DNA from 3 places in the Streptomyces sp. NPDC014889 genome. Region 1 is predicted to be linked to each of the others. Evidence: predicted binding sites of a transcription regulator. Region 1 holds the regulator's gene; each other region holds the start of a gene.

What was found. Region 1 encodes HrcA, which represses chaperone genes, less so after heat shock. Its sites were predicted from a motif close to TTNGCACTCNGNNNNNCNGAGTGCNAA; they were not measured.
Region 2: the regulator HrcA is predicted to act here: its motif matches at 3,052-3,078, upstream of groL (chaperonin GroEL).
Region 3: the regulator HrcA is predicted to act here: its motif matches at 3,046-3,072, upstream of groES (co-chaperone GroES).

The regions. Positions count from the first base shown of each region.
Region 1 covers NZ_JBIBWH010000003.1:522,005-527,090, forward strand. The annotation lists gene hemW (radical SAM family heme chaperone HemW) at 1-273, shown strand, start outside; gene ACF09J_RS08580 (DUF3097 domain-containing protein) at 317-1,180, opposite strand; gene ACF09J_RS08585 (MBL fold metallo-hydrolase) at 1,213-1,974, opposite strand; gene hrcA (heat-inducible transcriptional repressor HrcA) at 2,175-3,191, shown strand; gene dnaJ (molecular chaperone DnaJ) at 3,192-4,331, shown strand; gene ACF09J_RS08600 (nitronate monooxygenase) at 4,514-5,086, shown strand, end outside.
Region 2 covers NZ_JBIBWH010000006.1:423,285-428,370, reverse strand. The annotation lists gene ACF09J_RS14825 (glucosyl-3-phosphoglycerate synthase) at 1-351, opposite strand, end outside; SAM riboswitch class I at 510-679, shown strand; gene thrC (threonine synthase) at 698-1,981, shown strand; gene ACF09J_RS14815 (MoaD/ThiS family protein) at 1,978-2,253, shown strand; gene ACF09J_RS14810 (cold-shock protein) at 2,685-2,888, shown strand; gene groL (chaperonin GroEL) at 3,242-4,864, shown strand; gene ACF09J_RS14800 (NADH:flavin oxidoreductase) at 5,064-5,086, shown strand, end outside.
Region 3 covers NZ_JBIBWH010000010.1:266,117-271,202, reverse strand. The annotation lists gene ACF09J_RS22120 (ester cyclase) at 1-19, shown strand, start outside; gene ACF09J_RS22115 (DUF3293 domain-containing protein) at 128-646, shown strand; gene groL (chaperonin GroEL) at 835-2,460, opposite strand; gene groES (co-chaperone GroES) at 2,591-2,899, opposite strand; gene ACF09J_RS22100 (polysaccharide deacetylase family protein) at 3,253-4,068, opposite strand; gene ACF09J_RS22095 (polysaccharide deacetylase family protein) at 4,071-5,009, opposite strand; gene ACF09J_RS22090 (methyltransferase domain-containing protein) at 4,992-5,086, shown strand, end outside.

The sequences.
Region 1 (5,086 bases):
GCGTACGCGGCGGCCCTCGCGGCCGGCCGCTCCCCGGGCGCCGGCCGGGAACTGCTCACCGAGGAGGACCGCCGGGTGGAGCGCGTCCTGCTGGAGCTGCGGCTGAGCGAGGGCGTCCCGCTGGACCTGCTGCGCCCGGACGGCCTGGCCGCGTCCCGGCGCGCGCTGTCCGACGGGCTGCTCCAGGAGGGGCCGTACGAGGCGGGGCGGGCCGTGCTCACCCTGCGGGGCCGGCTCCTGGCGGACGCGGTGGTGCGGGACCTGGTGGACTGAGGCACCCGGAGCAGGCGGCCCCGGAGGCGCGGGCCCGGCGCCGCTACCCGGGCGGGACGGTCACGAAGTCGATCAGTTGCTCGACCCGGCCCAGGAGCTCCGGTTGCAGGTCCTTGTAGGACCGGACGTGGGACAGGATCCCCTTCCAGGCCGCACCCGTGTTCTCCGGCCAGCCCAGGGCGCGGCACACGCCCGTCTTCCAGTCCTGGCCCCGGGGGACGCGGGGCCAGGCGTCGATGCCGAGCGAGGAGGGCTTCACGGCCTCCCAGACGTCGATGTACGGGTGCCCGACCACCAGCGCGTGCTCGCTGGTCACCGACTCGGCGATGCGCCACTCCTTGCTGCCGGGGACCAGATGGTCCACCAGGACGCCGAGGCGGGCGTCCGGACCGGGTGCGAACGCCTCGACGATCGCCGGCAGGTCGTCCACGCCCTCCAGGTACTCCACGACCACGCCCTCGACGCGCAGGTCGTCGCCCCATACCTTCTCGACCAGTTCGGCGTCGTGCCGGCCCTCGACGTAGATGCGCCCGGCGCGGGCCACACGCGCGCGTGCCTCGGGCACGGCGACCGAACCGGACGCCGTACGGGTGGGCCGTACCGGACCGGACGCCGGCTTCACCAGGGTGACCGCCCGGCCCTCAAGGAGGAAGCCGCCGGCGGCGAGCGGGAACACCCGGTGCCTGCCGAAGCGGTCCTCCAGCGTCACCGCGCCCGCCTCGCAGCGGATCACCGCCCCGCAGAAGCCGGTCCCCGGCTCCTCCACCACCAGACCCGGCTCGGCGGGAACCTCCGGCACGGTCCGCGGCTTCTTCCACGGGGGAGTGAGGTCGGGCGAATACACGCGGGGGCGCGGGCCCGAAGGGCCCTCACCGGAGGGGCGGTGGTGGGAGACGGGTGGGCGCATTCGAGTGACGATATGGACAGGCCCGTGCCCCCTCAGCGCGACACGCCGAAGCGCGCGGCCAGGGCGTCCCGCTGGGCGCGGACGAAGGCGGCGTCCACCACCGCTCCGTGACCGGGAACGTACAGCGCGTCCTCGCCGCCGAGCGCCAGCAGCCGGTCGAGCGCGTCCGGCCACCGGGACGGCACGGCGTCCGGGCCCGCCTGGGGTTCACCGGACTCCTCGACCAGGTCCCCGCAGAACACCACCGCCGGTTCGCCCGGTACCACCACCGCGAGATCGTGCGCGGTGTGGCCCGGACCCACGTTCACCAGCAGCGCCTCCCGCCCGCCGCCGAGCGGGAGGGCCAGCCGGTCGTCGACCTCGCGGCCCGGCCGCACCAGCGCGTCCGCCGCCTCCCGCGCCGCCCGCCCGTCCAGCCCGTGGCGCACCCCGTCCTCGCGCAGCTCCTCGCGCCCGCCGGCGAACACCGCCGCCGCGCCCGCCGCGGCGAACACCTCCGCGCCGGTGAACTCCGCCGCCCCGAAGACATGGTCGAAGTGCGGGTGGGTGAGCGCGAGAAGCGTCACACCGCGACCGGAGAGCTCCCGCGCCCGCGCGCGCAGCAGTGCGCCCTCCGCGCGGCTCGACCCCGCGTCGACCATCAGCGCGCCGTCCGCCCCCACGACCAGCCCGGCCGTGCAGTCCCACACCGGAAGGCGCCACCGGCCGACCCCGTCGGCCAGCCACTCCCATTCCAGGTCTCCCCGACCCGCTTCTCCGGGCTCCTCGGGGGCCACTTTCCGCGCATCCGTCATACGGCGACGCTAACGGTGACGTCGGCCGGGTACGACATCCCGGCCGATCCCGGGTGATCCCGGTCCCGACCTCGCACGCAGTCGCGGCCCGGCCTTGCCGGGGGCGTACCCGGCGGCCGTACACTGGGCCGGGTAGAGCTGGCACTCCTATGCGCAGAGTGCCAGGCGAGCGGCCGAGGAACGACCTGGAGGTGTGCGCGATGCTCAGCGAGCGGCGGCTTCAGGTGCTGCGCGCCATCGTCCAGGACTACGTGGGCACCGAGGAGCCGGTCGGCTCCAAGGCACTCACCGAGCGGCACAGCCTGGGCGTCTCGCCGGCCACGGTCCGCAACGACATGGCGGCCCTGGAGGACGAGGGCTTCATCGCCCAGCCGCACACCAGTGCCGGCCGCATCCCCACCGACAAGGGGTACCGCCTCTTCGTCGACAAGCTGGCCGAGGTCAAGCCGATGACCGCGCCCGAGCGGCGCGCCATCCACCACTTCCTCGACGGCGCCGTCGACCTCGACGACGTGGTGGCCCGCACGGTGCGGCTGCTGGCTCAGCTGACCCGGCAGGTCGCCGTCGTGCAGTATCCGTCGCTGACCCGTTCGACCGTGCGGCACGTGGAGCTGCTGTCCCTCGCGCCCGCGCGCGTGATGCTCGTGCTGATCACGGACACCGGCCGGGTCGAGCAGCGGATGGTCGACTGCCCGGTGCCCTTCGGGGAGACCTCCCTGGCCGATCTGAGGGCGCGGCTGAACAGCCGGGTCGCGGGTCGCCGCTTCACGGACGTCCCCCAGCTCGTGGAGGACCTGCCCGACGCCTTCGACGCCGAGGACCGGGGTACCGTCTCGACCGTGCTGTCCACTTTGCTGGAGACACTCGTCGAGGAGAACGAGGAGCGGCTGGTCATCGGCGGCACCGCCAACCTCACCCGCTTCGCGCACGACTTCCCGCTCACCATCAGGCCCGTTCTGGAGGCGCTGGAGGAGCAGGTCGTGCTGCTGAGGCTGCTCGGTGAGACGCAGAATCCGGGCATGACCGTGCGCATCGGTCACGAGAACGCCCATGAAGGACTCAACTCCACGTCCATCGTGTCGGTCGGCTACGGTTCGGGCGGCGAGGCAGTGGCCAAGCTCGGCGTGGTCGGACCGACCCGCATGGATTACCCGGGAACGATGGGAGCGGTACGCGCAGTGGCACGGTACGTCGGACAGATCCTGGCGGAGTCGTAGGTGGCCACGGACTACTACGCCGTTCTCGGCGTGCGCCGTGACGCGTCGCAGGAAGAGATCAAGAAGGCCTTCCGGCGGCTCGCGCGCGAGCTGCACCCGGACGTCAACCCGGATCCGAAGACCCAGGAGCGGTTCAAGGAGATCAACGCCGCCTACGAGGTGCTCTCCGACCCGCAGAAGAAGCAGGTCTACGATCTCGGCGGCGACCCCCTTTCGCAGTCCGGCGGGGCCGGCGCGAGCGGCTTCGGGGCCGGCGGTTCCTTCGGGAACTTCTCCGACATCATGGACGCCTTCTTCGGCACGGCGTCGCAGCGCGGACCGCGCTCGCGCACGCGCCGGGGCCAGGACGCGATGATCCGGCTCGAGGTCGAGCTGGACGAGGCGGCCTTCGGCACCACGAAGGACATCCAGGTCGACACGGCCGTCGTCTGCAACACGTGCAGCGGCGAGGGCGCGGCCCCGGGCACCACGGCGCAGACATGCGACATGTGCCGCGGCCGGGGCGAGGTCTCGCAGGTCACCCGGTCCTTCCTGGGCCAGGTCATGACCTCGCGTCCGTGTCCCCAGTGCCAGGGCTTCGGCACGGTGGTGCCCACCCCGTGCCCGGAGTGTGCCGGCGACGGCCGCATCCGCGCCCGCCGCACCCTGACCGTGAAGATCCCGGCGGGTGTCGACAACGGCACGCGCATCCAGCTCGCGGGCGAGGGCGAGGTCGGCCCCGGCGGCGGTCCGGCCGGCGACCTGTACGTCGAGATCCACGAGCTGCCGCACTCGACGTTCCAGCGGCGCGGCGACGACCTGCACTGCACGGTCACCATCCCGATGACGGCGGCGGCCCTCGGCACCAAGGTGCCGCTGGAGACCCTGGACGGCCTGGAGGAGGTCGACATCCGCCCGGGCACCCAGTCCGGCCAGTCGATCCCGCTGCACGGCCGGGGCGTCACGCACCTGCGCGGCGGCGGCCGGGGCGACCTCATCGTCCACGTGGAGGTCCAGACCCCGACCAAGCTCGACCCCGAGCAGGAGCGTCTGCTGCGCGAATTCTCCAAGCTGCGCGGCGAGGAACGCCCCCAGGGCCAGTTCCAGCCGGGGCAGCAGGGCTTGTTCTCGCGCCTGAAGGACGCTTTCAACGGTCGCTGACGCGGGGCTCGGGTCGGCCGGGGGTCCGGGGGTTGTCCCCCGGGCGGGCGCAGTCAACGGTCGCTGACGCCGGGCTCGGACCGGCCACGGGTTCGGGCGACCGCCCCGGAGGGGATTCCTCCGGCATATGCCGGAGGTCGCCCGGTTTCGGACTCGTCCGGAGGACGTGACAACATGCCGTCATGTCCTCCGCACTGACCGATCTCTTCCCGCACCCGATCGTGCAGGCGCCGATGGCGGGCGGTCCCGCGGTGCCGCCGCTCGCCGCGGCGGTGTCCGATGCCGGCGGACTGGGATTCCTCGCGGCCGGATACAAGACCGCCGACGGCATGTACCAGGAGATCAAGCAGCTGCGCGGACTGACCGGCCGCCCCTTCGGCGTCAACGTGTTCATGCCGCAGCCGGAGAGCGCCGAGACCGGCGCCGTCGACCTCTACGCCCACCAGCTCGCCGGCGAGCCCGGCTGGTACGAGACCGAACTCGGCGACCCGGAGTCCGGACGCGACGACGGCTACGACGCCAAGCTCGCCGTGCTCCTGGAGGACCCGGTGCCGGTGGTCTCCTTCCACTTCGGCGTGCCGGCCCGCGAGGTCGTCGACTCCCTGCACCGGGTCGGCACCTTCGTCCTCGCCACCGCCACCACCACCGAGGAGGCGCTCGCCGTGGATCGGTCGGGCGCGGACGCGGTGATCGCCCAGGGCGTGGAGGCCGGCGGCCACCAGGGCACCCACCGCGACCTGCCGGAACAGGACGGC
Region 2 (5,086 bases), on a different contig from region 1:
GACGAGCAGGGAGCGCCACAGCACCTCGCCCTTGCCCGGCACCGCCGGCAGGCGCGGCAGGATCTCGTCGCGGCGCACCACCCGGGCGCCCGCGGCGGCGGCCACCTCGAAGGTGCGGTCGGTGGAGCCGGAGTCGACGACGACGATCTCGTCGACGAGCGGCGCCCGCTCCACGAGGTCGCGGCGGATCACCGTGACGATGTCGCCGACCGTCGCCTCCTCGTTCAGCGCGGGCAGCACCACGGAGACGGACTGACCGGTGCGCTGCTTGGCCGCCAGGATCTGGTGGAGCGGCCGGTCGGCCACGGACCAGGAGCGGGTGGCCAGCCAGCGCTCGACTTCTTCCAGCACGGTCAGCGGCTCCTCACTGTCGTCCCGCGACTGTCGTCTCGCGGTGTCGTCTCGCGGTTCGGACGACTGTCTCGGCCGTCCTGGCCTTCCGTTACAGTCTTGAACAACGCGGACGACCATCCCATGCCGGGGGTCACCTCCGCGCCACAACCGAATACAGCTCATCCAGAGGGGCAGAGGGACACGGCCCGATGAAGCCCCGGCAACCCTCCAGCCGGTTCTCGTATCGACTGCTGTGCGCGCACAGCCGATCGTCTTCGCGAGGCTCCCGGCTAGGGAAGGTGCCAAATCCGTCTCACGGCGAGATGCGTCGTGAGGAAGATGAGGAGAAAGGGCCTCGCCTCACATGGCTGTGCAGACCGTTGCAAGCAGCACCGATTCCACCGTGAACCTCGGCCCCGCCGCGGCGCTGAGCTGTCGCGAGTGCGGTCACCGCGTCCCCCTCGGCCCGGTCTTCGCCTGCGAGGAGTGTTTCGGCCCGCTGGAGATCGCCTACGACTTCTCGGCCTACGACACCGAGGAGCTGCGCAAGCGGATCGAAGCGGGCCCCGCGAACATCTGGCGCTACGCCCCGCTGCTGCCCGTCCCCGCGGACGTCGCCGGCAAGCCGAACCTGAACCCGGGCTGGACCAAGCTCGTCCAGGCCGACCGCCTCGCCCGTGAACTGGGCGTGACCGGCGGCCTCTACGTGAAGGACGACTCCGGCAACCCGACGCACTCCTTCAAGGACCGCGTCGTCGCCCAGGCGCTGGAGGCGGCCCGCGCCTTCGGCTTCACCACGCTCTCCTGCTCCTCGACCGGCAACCTGGCCGGCGCCGTCGGCGCCGCGGCCGCCCGCGCCGGACTGCGCTCCTGCGTGTTCATCCCGCACGACCTGGAGCAGGGCAAGGTCGTGATGGCCGCGATCTACGGCGGCGAACTCGTCGGCATCGAGGGCAACTACGACGACGTGAACCGCTTCTGCTCCGAGCTGATCGGCGATCCGGCCGGCGAGGGCTGGGGCTTCGTCAACGTCAACCTGCGGCCGTACTACGCCGAGGGCTCCAAGACCCTGGCGTACGAGATCTGCGAGCAGCTCGGCTGGCGGCTGCCGGACCAGATCGTCGTCCCGATCGCCTCGGGCTCCCAGCTCACCAAGGTCGACAAGGGCCTGCGGGAGCTGATCGAGCTGGGACTGGTCGAGGACAGGCCGTACAAGGTCTTCGGCGCCCAGGCCGAGGGCTGCTCGCCGGTGTCCACCGCCTTCAAGGCGGGCCACGACGTCGTGCGGCCGCAGAAGCCGGACACCATCGCCAAGTCCCTGGCCATCGGCAACCCGGCCGACGGCCCGTACGTCCTGGACATCGCGCGCCGCACCGGCGGCGCGGTGGAGGACGTGACCGACGAGCAGGTCGTCGACGCGATCAAGCTGCTGGCGCGGACCGAGGGCATCTTCGCCGAGACCGCGGGCGGTGTGACGGTCGGCGTGACGAAGAAGCTGGTCGAGAACGGCGTCCTCGACCCGACCAAGACCACCGTCGTCCTCAACACCGGCGACGGGCTGAAGACGCTGGACGCGGTGGCCGGCACCGGCCTGACCGCGACGATCCGTCCGACCCTGGACTCCTTCCGAGAGGCTGGCCTGGCATGAGCGTGAACGTCCGCATCCCCACCATCCTGCGCACCTACACCGGCGGGCGGGCCGAGGTGAGCGCCGAGGGCGCGACCCTGTCCGAGGTCATCTCGGACCTGGAGAAGAACCACACGGGCATCGCCGCCCGGGTCCTGGACGACCAGGGCAAGCTGCGCCGCTTCGTCAACGTGTACGTCAACGACGACGACGTCCGGTTCGAGCAGGGCCTCCAGACGGCCACCCCGGACGGCGCGGGCGTCTCGATCATCCCGGCGGTCGCCGGCGGCTGACCATTACCTTCGGTAATTCCGGTCACGCAGAGTTCACCCGAGTTGCCCCTTCCGCGAGAGAAGCGGAGGGGGCAATTCTGTGTGATTGAACGGGGTAGAGTTGGGGAACGCGCCCCCGGACTCGGATTCCGGGGCCATGGATTTCTGCCGCGGGCCCGGCAAGAAGTAGCCAAAGTCTGCGGACCTTTTGCGGCATTTGCCTTGCTTATGGGGCCCGAAATGCCCTGAATTCGCGTGAACTCTTCCTATATTCCGGACCGCGTACGTCCAGATTTCTCGTCCGATTGACCTGTTGCAGACGGCAGTTGGACAGATACATTCAGCCGCGGTCGACGCGTTCCGGCGCACGCCCCCGATCCACGGGGGGTGAGGTCTGACCCGGGTCCGCGAAGTGTGGATCTGTGCAAGGGCCAGTAATAGGGGAGTTAGGCATGGCTCAGGGCACCGTCAAGTGGTTCAACGCGGAGAAGGGGTACGGCTTCATCGCGGTCGACGGTGGTGCGGACGTCTTCGTCCACTACAGCGCGATCCAGATGGACGGCTACCGCACGCTGGAAGAGGGCCAGCGGGTCGAGTTCGAGATCTCGCAGGGCCAGAAGGGTCCGCAGGCCGACATGGTCCGCGTCACGGCCTGAATCGCGCGACCACCGCAAGCGACGTTCTTCTTCGGAAGGGCCCGCACCTCCGCTGCCGGGGTGCGGGCCCTTCGCTGTGCCCGCGCCCCCTTCCCCCCTCCGTCCGCCGGCCCGCACATCCGCCTCCGCGCCCGCCCGACTGCCCGCCGACCCCCCGAAGGCGCTTGCACTCGGAGGGGTCGAGTGCTAATCATTGGCGTTAGCACTCTGAAGGTGAGAGTGACAACGAAGGACCGGGTCGGTGAGGCCGCGGGCCAGGTGGGGCAAGGAACCACCGTGGACCGGAGGCCGTCCGTCGCGGGCGCGGGCGCGGTCCGAAGGAATCACCCCCAGTCCTGGAGGGACCACTTCACATGGCCAAGATCATCGCGTTCGACGAGGAGGCGCGGCGAGGCCTCGAGCGCGGCATGAACCAGCTCGCGGACGCCGTCAAGGTGACCCTCGGCCCCAAGGGCCGCAACGTCGTCCTCGAGAAGAAGTGGGGCGCCCCCACGATCACCAACGACGGTGTCTCCATCGCCAAGGAGATCGAGCTCGAGGACCCGTACGAGAAGATCGGCGCCGAGCTGGTCAAGGAAGTCGCCAAGAAGACGGACGACGTCGCCGGTGACGGTACGACCACCGCGACCGTGCTCGCCCAGGCCCTGGTCAAGGAAGGCCTGCGCAACGTCGCCGCCGGCGCCAACCCGATGGCCCTGAAGCGCGGTATCGAGCGTGCCGTCGAGGCCGTCTCCGCCGCCCTGCTCGACCAGGCCAAGGAGGTCGAGACCAAGGAGCAGATCGCCTCCACCGCCTCCATCTCCGCCGCCGACACCCAGATCGGCGAGCTCATCGCCGAGGCCATGGACAAGGTCGGCAAGGAAGGCGTCATCACCGTCGAGGAGTCGCAGACCTTCGGTCTCGAGCTCGAGCTCACCGAGGGCATGCGCTTCGACAAGGGCTACATCTCCGCCTACTTCGCGACCGACATGGAGCGCATGGAGGCGTCGCTCGAGGACCCGTACATCCTCATCGCCAACTCCAAGATCTCCTCGGTCAAGGACCTGCTCCCGCTCCTGGAGAAGGTCATGCAGTCGGGCAAGCCGCTGCTGATCATCGCCGAGGACGTCGAGGGCGAGGCCCTGTCGACCCTGGTCGTCAACAAGATCCGCGGCACCTTCAAGTCCGTCGCCGTCAAGGCCCCGGGCTTCGGCGACCGCCGCAAGGCCATGCTCGGCGACATCGCCATCCTCACGGGCGGCGAGGTCATCTCCGAGGAGGTCGGCCTCAAGCTGGAGAACGCGACCCTGGACCTCCTGGGCCGCGCCCGCAAGGTCGTCATCACCAAGGACGAGACCACCATCGTCGACGGCGCCGGCTCCACCGACCAGGTCGCGGGCCGCGTGAACCAGATCCGCGCCGAGATCGAGAACAGCGACTCCGACTACGACCGCGAGAAGCTCCAGGAGCGCCTGGCGAAGCTCGCCGGCGGTGTCGCGGTCATCAAGGCCGGTGCCGCCACCGAGGTGGAGCTCAAGGAGCGTAAGCACCGCATCGAGGACGCCGTGCGCAACGCCAAGGCGGCCGTCGAGGAGGGCATCGTCGCCGGTGGTGGCGTGGCCCTGCTCCAGACCACCAGCGTCTTCGAGAAGCTGGAACTCGAGGGTGACGAGGCGACCGGCGCGCAGGCCGTGAAGCTCGCCCTGGAGGCCCCGCTCAAGCAGATCGCCGTCAACGCCGGCCTCGAGGGCGGCGTCGTGGTGGAGAAGGTCCGCAACCTCACCCCGGGCCACGGCCTGAACGCCGCGACCGGTGAGTACGTCGACCTGGTCGCCGAGGGCATCATCGACCCGGCGAAGGTGACCCGTTCCGCGCTGCAGAACGCCGCCTCCATCGCCGCGCTGTTCCTCACCACCGAGGCCGTCATCGCCGACAAGCCGGAGAAGGCCGCCGCGCCGGCCGGCGGCGGCATGCCGGGCGGTGACATGGACTTCTGATCCCCTCGAGGATCGGATCCGTCCGTCACGTACCGAGGGCGGCACTCCCTGGAGACAGGGGGTGCCGCCCTCGGGCGTGTTCCGGGTCACAGCGGTGGACCGGTGGAATGCCGTGGCCGGTGGGGCAGTTGACGCCGGTGCGCGGTCGACGCGCGTGCGTGTCGGCCGCTACCGACCACGATTTCGAGGAGCCCCCCACGTGACCGTCACCGCCTCCGAATC
Region 3 (5,086 bases), on a different contig from region 1:
GGACGAGTTGGAGCAGTAGTCGAACACCCCTTGCTCCGGGGCCGTGGTAGTGAGATCTTGCAGCACGATCAAGCCGCGATCTCCCTGCACGGCGTGTAAGGGGGTCTTCGTTCCACAGGAGGCCCTTGTGCACACCACCGATGCAACCGGCACGCCCGGCAACTGGGATCTCTACCGGACCGCGGTCGCCGACATCGCGTTCCAGGACCGGACCGTACGGGTCGAACCGCGTCCATCGGGCACGACCGAGGGTCGCTTCCCGACACTGGCCGGCAGGGCCGCCGTTCATGTGATCACGGCCTGGAATCCCCGTGGCCGTACCGCGTCAGCCGAGGACAACGCCCGCGCCCAGCGCCTGTTGCTCGTCGAGGTCCACCGCCGTGGCCTCGCCTGGTGGCCCGCGGAGGGAGGCGACGCGGCCGGCACGCACCGCGAGGAGAGCGTCGCCGTCGCCGGTCTGAGCGACACCGCCGCACGTGCGCTGGGGCACCGCTTCGGCCAGGACGCGGTCTTCGCGTGGACTCCCGGCGCCTGGCGCGTGCTGGCGTGCGGCAGCGAGGCCACGGCCGTGGGCGGATGGGCGTGTTCACCGGGAACAGTCCACCGGCGGTTCGGGTCGGAGTCGATGGTTTCCCGGCGGAAGTGACGTACGAGACCGACCTTGACGATCACCGCGGCAGCGCCCTGAAGGGGCGCGGGGAACTGCGCGATCAACCACGGACTACCCGCGCCCGGCACAAAACCCCCAGCGGGGCAGACGCCGAAACACACCGGTGCCCGGCACCCCCGAAGGGGTGCCGGGCACCGGTGGTTCGGCTCAGTTCAGCGGAGCGCTCAGTGGGCGTGGCCGTGGCCGTGGCCCGCGGCGGCCGGCTCTTCCTCTTCCTTCTTCTCGACGACCAGGGTCTCGGTCGTGAGCAGGAGGGAGGCGATGGAGGCGGCGTTCTCCAGGGCGGAGCGGGTGACCTTCACCGGGTCGATGACGCCGGCCTTGATCAGGTCGCCGTACTCGCCGGTGGCGGCGTTGTAGCCGCTGCCCTTCTCGAGCTCCGCCACCTTGGAGACGATGACGTAGCCCTCGAGGCCGGCGTTCTCGGCGATCCAGCGCAGCGGCTCGACGGCGGCGCGGCGGACGACCGCGACACCCGTGGCCTCGTCGCCGGTCTTGTCGAGGTTGCCCTCCAGGACCTTCACGGCGTGGACGAGCGCGGAGCCACCACCGGAGACGATGCCCTCCTCGACCGCGGCGCGGGTCGCGGAGATGGCGTCCTCCAGACGGTGCTTCTTCTCCTTCAGCTCCACCTCGGTGGCGGCGCCGACCTTGATCACGCACACGCCGCCGGCCAGCTTCGCGAGGCGCTCCTGGAGCTTCTCGCGGTCCCAGTCGGAGTCGGTGTTCTCGATCTCGGCCTTGATCTGGGAGACGCGGCCCTCCACGTCCTCCTTGTTGCCGGCGCCGTCGACGATCGTGGTGTCGTCCTTGGTGACGGTGACGCGGCGGGCGGAGCCGAGGACGTCGAGACCGGCCTGGTCGACCTTGAGGCCGACCTCTTCGGAGATGACCGTGGCGCCGGTGAGGACCGCCATGTCCTGCAGCATCGCCTTGCGGCGGTCGCCGAAACCGGGGGCCTTGACGGCCACGGCGTTGAACGTGCCGCGGATCTTGTTGACGACCAGGGTCGACAGGGCCTCGCCGTCGACGTCCTCGGCGATGATCAGCAGCGGCTTCGAGGCGTTGGCCTGGATGATCTTCTCGAGGAGCGGGAGCAGGTCCGCGATGGCGGAGATCTTGCCCTGGTGGATCAGGATGTACGGGTCGTCGAGGACGGCCTCCATACGCTCCTGGTCCGTGACGAAGTACGGGGACAGGTAGCCCTTGTCGAAGGCCATGCCCTCGGTGAAGTCCAGCTCCAGACCGAAGGTGTTGGACTCCTCGACGGTGATGACGCCGTCCTTGCCGACCTTGTCCATCGCCTCGGCGATGAGCTCGCCGACCTGCTGGTCCTGGGCGGACAGCGCGGCGACGGCGGCGATGTCGGACTTCTCGTCGATCGGGCGGGCCGAGGCGTGCAGGTCGTCGGAGACGGCCTTGACCGCGGCGTCGATGCCCTTCTTGAGCGCGGCCGGGGAGGCACCCGCGGCGACGTTCTTCAGGCCCTCGCGCACGAGCGCCTGGGCGAGCACGGTGGCGGTGGTGGTGCCGTCACCCGCGATGTCGTTGGTCTTGGTCGCCACCTCCTTCACCAGCTGGGCGCCGAGGTTCTCGTACGGGTCCTCGATCTCGACCTCACGGGCGATGGTGACGCCGTCGTTGGTGATGGTGGGCGCGCCGAACTTCTTGTCGATGACGACGTTGCGGCCCTTGGGGCCGATCGTCACCTTCACCGTGTCGGCAAGCTTGTTGACGCCGCGCTCGAGGGCGCGACGGGCGTCCTCGTCGAACTTCAGGATCTTCGCCATGGCAGCGGGAGCCCTCTCGAAATCTGGTGGAAAGACACTGCGCCCCGGGCGCCCGGCTTCTTATCGGTCGCGGGGGGCCAGGGGCGCAGCTCAAGCAGAATTGCTTCGGCTTCGTGAAGAAGCGGGTGAACTACTTCTCGATGATCGCGAGGACGTCGCGAGCCGAGAGGACGAGGTACTCCTCGTTGTTGTACTTCACCTCGGTGCCGCCGTACTTGCTGTAGAGCACGACGTCGCCGACCTTCACGTCGAGCGGAAGACGGTTGCCGTCCTCGAAGCGGCCCGGGCCCACGGCCAGGACGACGCCCTCCTGGGGCTTCTCCTTGGCGGTGTCCGGGATGACCAGGCCAGAGGCCGTGGTCTGCTCGGCGTCGAGCGGCTGGACCACGATGCGGTCCTCGAGCGGCTTGATGGCAACCTTGGTGCTGGCGGTCGTCACGATCCGACCTCCCCCTTCGGAGATCTCACGGGGTTAACTGTCTGAGGTGGCGACCAGGTCGATCCGTCGTCGCGGGTGCCGGACCTGCCCGTCGCTGTGTTGGCACTCTCCAGGGGGGAGTGCCAGACCTGAGACTATGACCGCGATTAGCACTCGGTCAAGCGGAGTGCCAATTGCCTCGTGGCGCGTCGGCGGGCGGGCGCGCTTTGGGGAACGTGTGTTCAAGGTGCTGCGGGTGTGTGTGGGCGTCCCTGGGGGCTGCGCCCCCAGACCCACCGGATCGGCCTGGACGGCCTCGTCCTCAAGCGCCGGACGGGCTGGTTTCACCCAGCCTCCGCTGAAAAAGGGGCACCTCAGAGATAGTCCTGCAGCCTCGCCACCGTCAGGCCCCTTTCCTGGATGGTGCGGAGCAGGCGGGTCGTGCGGTCGCGGAGAGGCGGGCCGTCGAGGTCGTCGTCGTCCGAGGCGACGAGGAGGATGTCGCCGGGGCGCAGTTCGTGGCGGCCGCGGCTGAAGCGCAGGCCGGTGTCGGTCGTGGCGGCGCGCCACAGCACGACCGTCGAGACCCCGCAGTCGGCGGCGGCGCGCAGGGTCGTCGTGTCGTATCTGCCGTAGGGCGGGCGGAAGAGGCGGGGAGTGACGCCGAAGCGGGAGCGGATCTTGTCCCGCTGGCCGCAGATCTCGGCGCGCTGGCCCGCGTAGGGCAGTCCGCGCAGCGAGGGGTGGTCCAGGGTGTGGTTCTGGAGGTCCGCGCCGACCGACATCAGGTGCGCGAAGTGCCCGTACCCCGGTCCGACGACACTGTCCGTGAGGAACATGCTGACGGGCAGCCGCAGTTCACGGACCATGTCGACGAACCGCGGATCCTTCTCCGCGCCGTCGTCGTAGGTGAGGAAGACGACCGGGTCGGAGGTCTTGACCCGGTCCACGACCTCGGGCAGGCCGGTGGACGGGATGGCGCCGGCGCGGCGCGCCGGCGGCTTCGGTGGTGCGGGCAGCGGCGCCCGGAGTCCCCAGCGCCGGTAGGCCTGGTCGACGGCCGCCGGGCTCGGCGGCCGTACGCCCTGTGCCGCCTTGCGGCCGAGCCGTTCGAGCGGGTCGACTGAGGTGGCGCAGCCGGTCAGCAGCGAGGCGGTGAGCAGGGCCACCGCCAGGTTCCGGGGCCGCAGCCTCACAGGTAGTCCTCCAGCCGGGCCACCGCGTACCCGTCGGCCGTGACCTTGTTGAGGAACCGGCGCATGTCGTCGGCCATCGTGCCGTTCCACTCGCCCCGGCCGCGGAAGTGGGTGAGCACGATGTCGCCGGGGCGCAGCCGCTGGTCGTCCTCGCGGAACTCCCAGTGGTCGACGTAGACCTCCTCGTTCCAGATCGGCGCGTACTCGATGCCGCAGGACTTGGCGGCGCGCAGGGTGTCCTGGTTGTAGTTGCCGTAGGGCGGGCGCATCATCCTCGGGCGCTTGCCGAACTGCTTCTCCATGATGTCCTGCGTGTCGCAGATCTCGCGCCGCTGCTCCTCGTAGGACAGGCCCGGCAGGTAGGGGTGGTGCAGGGTGTGGTTGTTGAGGGTGACTCCCGAGGCCTGCATCTTCCGGAAGTAGTCGTAGTCGTCCTTGATCAGGTAGTCGCTGAGGAAGGCCGTGTACGGGATCTTCAGGTCCCGCATCATCTTCAGGAACTCCGGGTCCTTCTCCGCCCCGTCGTCGATGGTGAGGAAGACGACCTTGTCCTTGGTGGGGACCGTGGTGAAGACCGGGGGCAGGTTCCAGTCCTCCTGGTGACTCACCTCGAAACCGGCACGGGCGGTGGCCCTGAGTTTCGCCGTGGGCGGTTTCGGGGGGATCAGCGGGACCTGTTCGAGGCCCCAGCGTCTGGCGGTGGCCGCCCGCTGCGCGTAGGAGGTGTGCAGGCGGTCGGCGTAGGAGCCCGGGGCGGGGGCCGCGGGCGCCTGGTGGCGGGGCTGGCCGGGGGCCGGGCGCACCTGTGCCGCCGGCTCCGCGCAGCCGGAGGCGAGCGTGGTGACGGCGAGCACGGCGAGCCCGCCGCGGATCCGGTTCCTGCGACGCGGGAACCTTTTGGCGCCCTTTTTATCGTTTTGTACTACAAGTCTCATGGCGCCGGATCCTCGCAGGCCACCGCCCCCAACCCGGGGCGACACCGCGGCCGGAGGCACACCATCCACCGACTGGC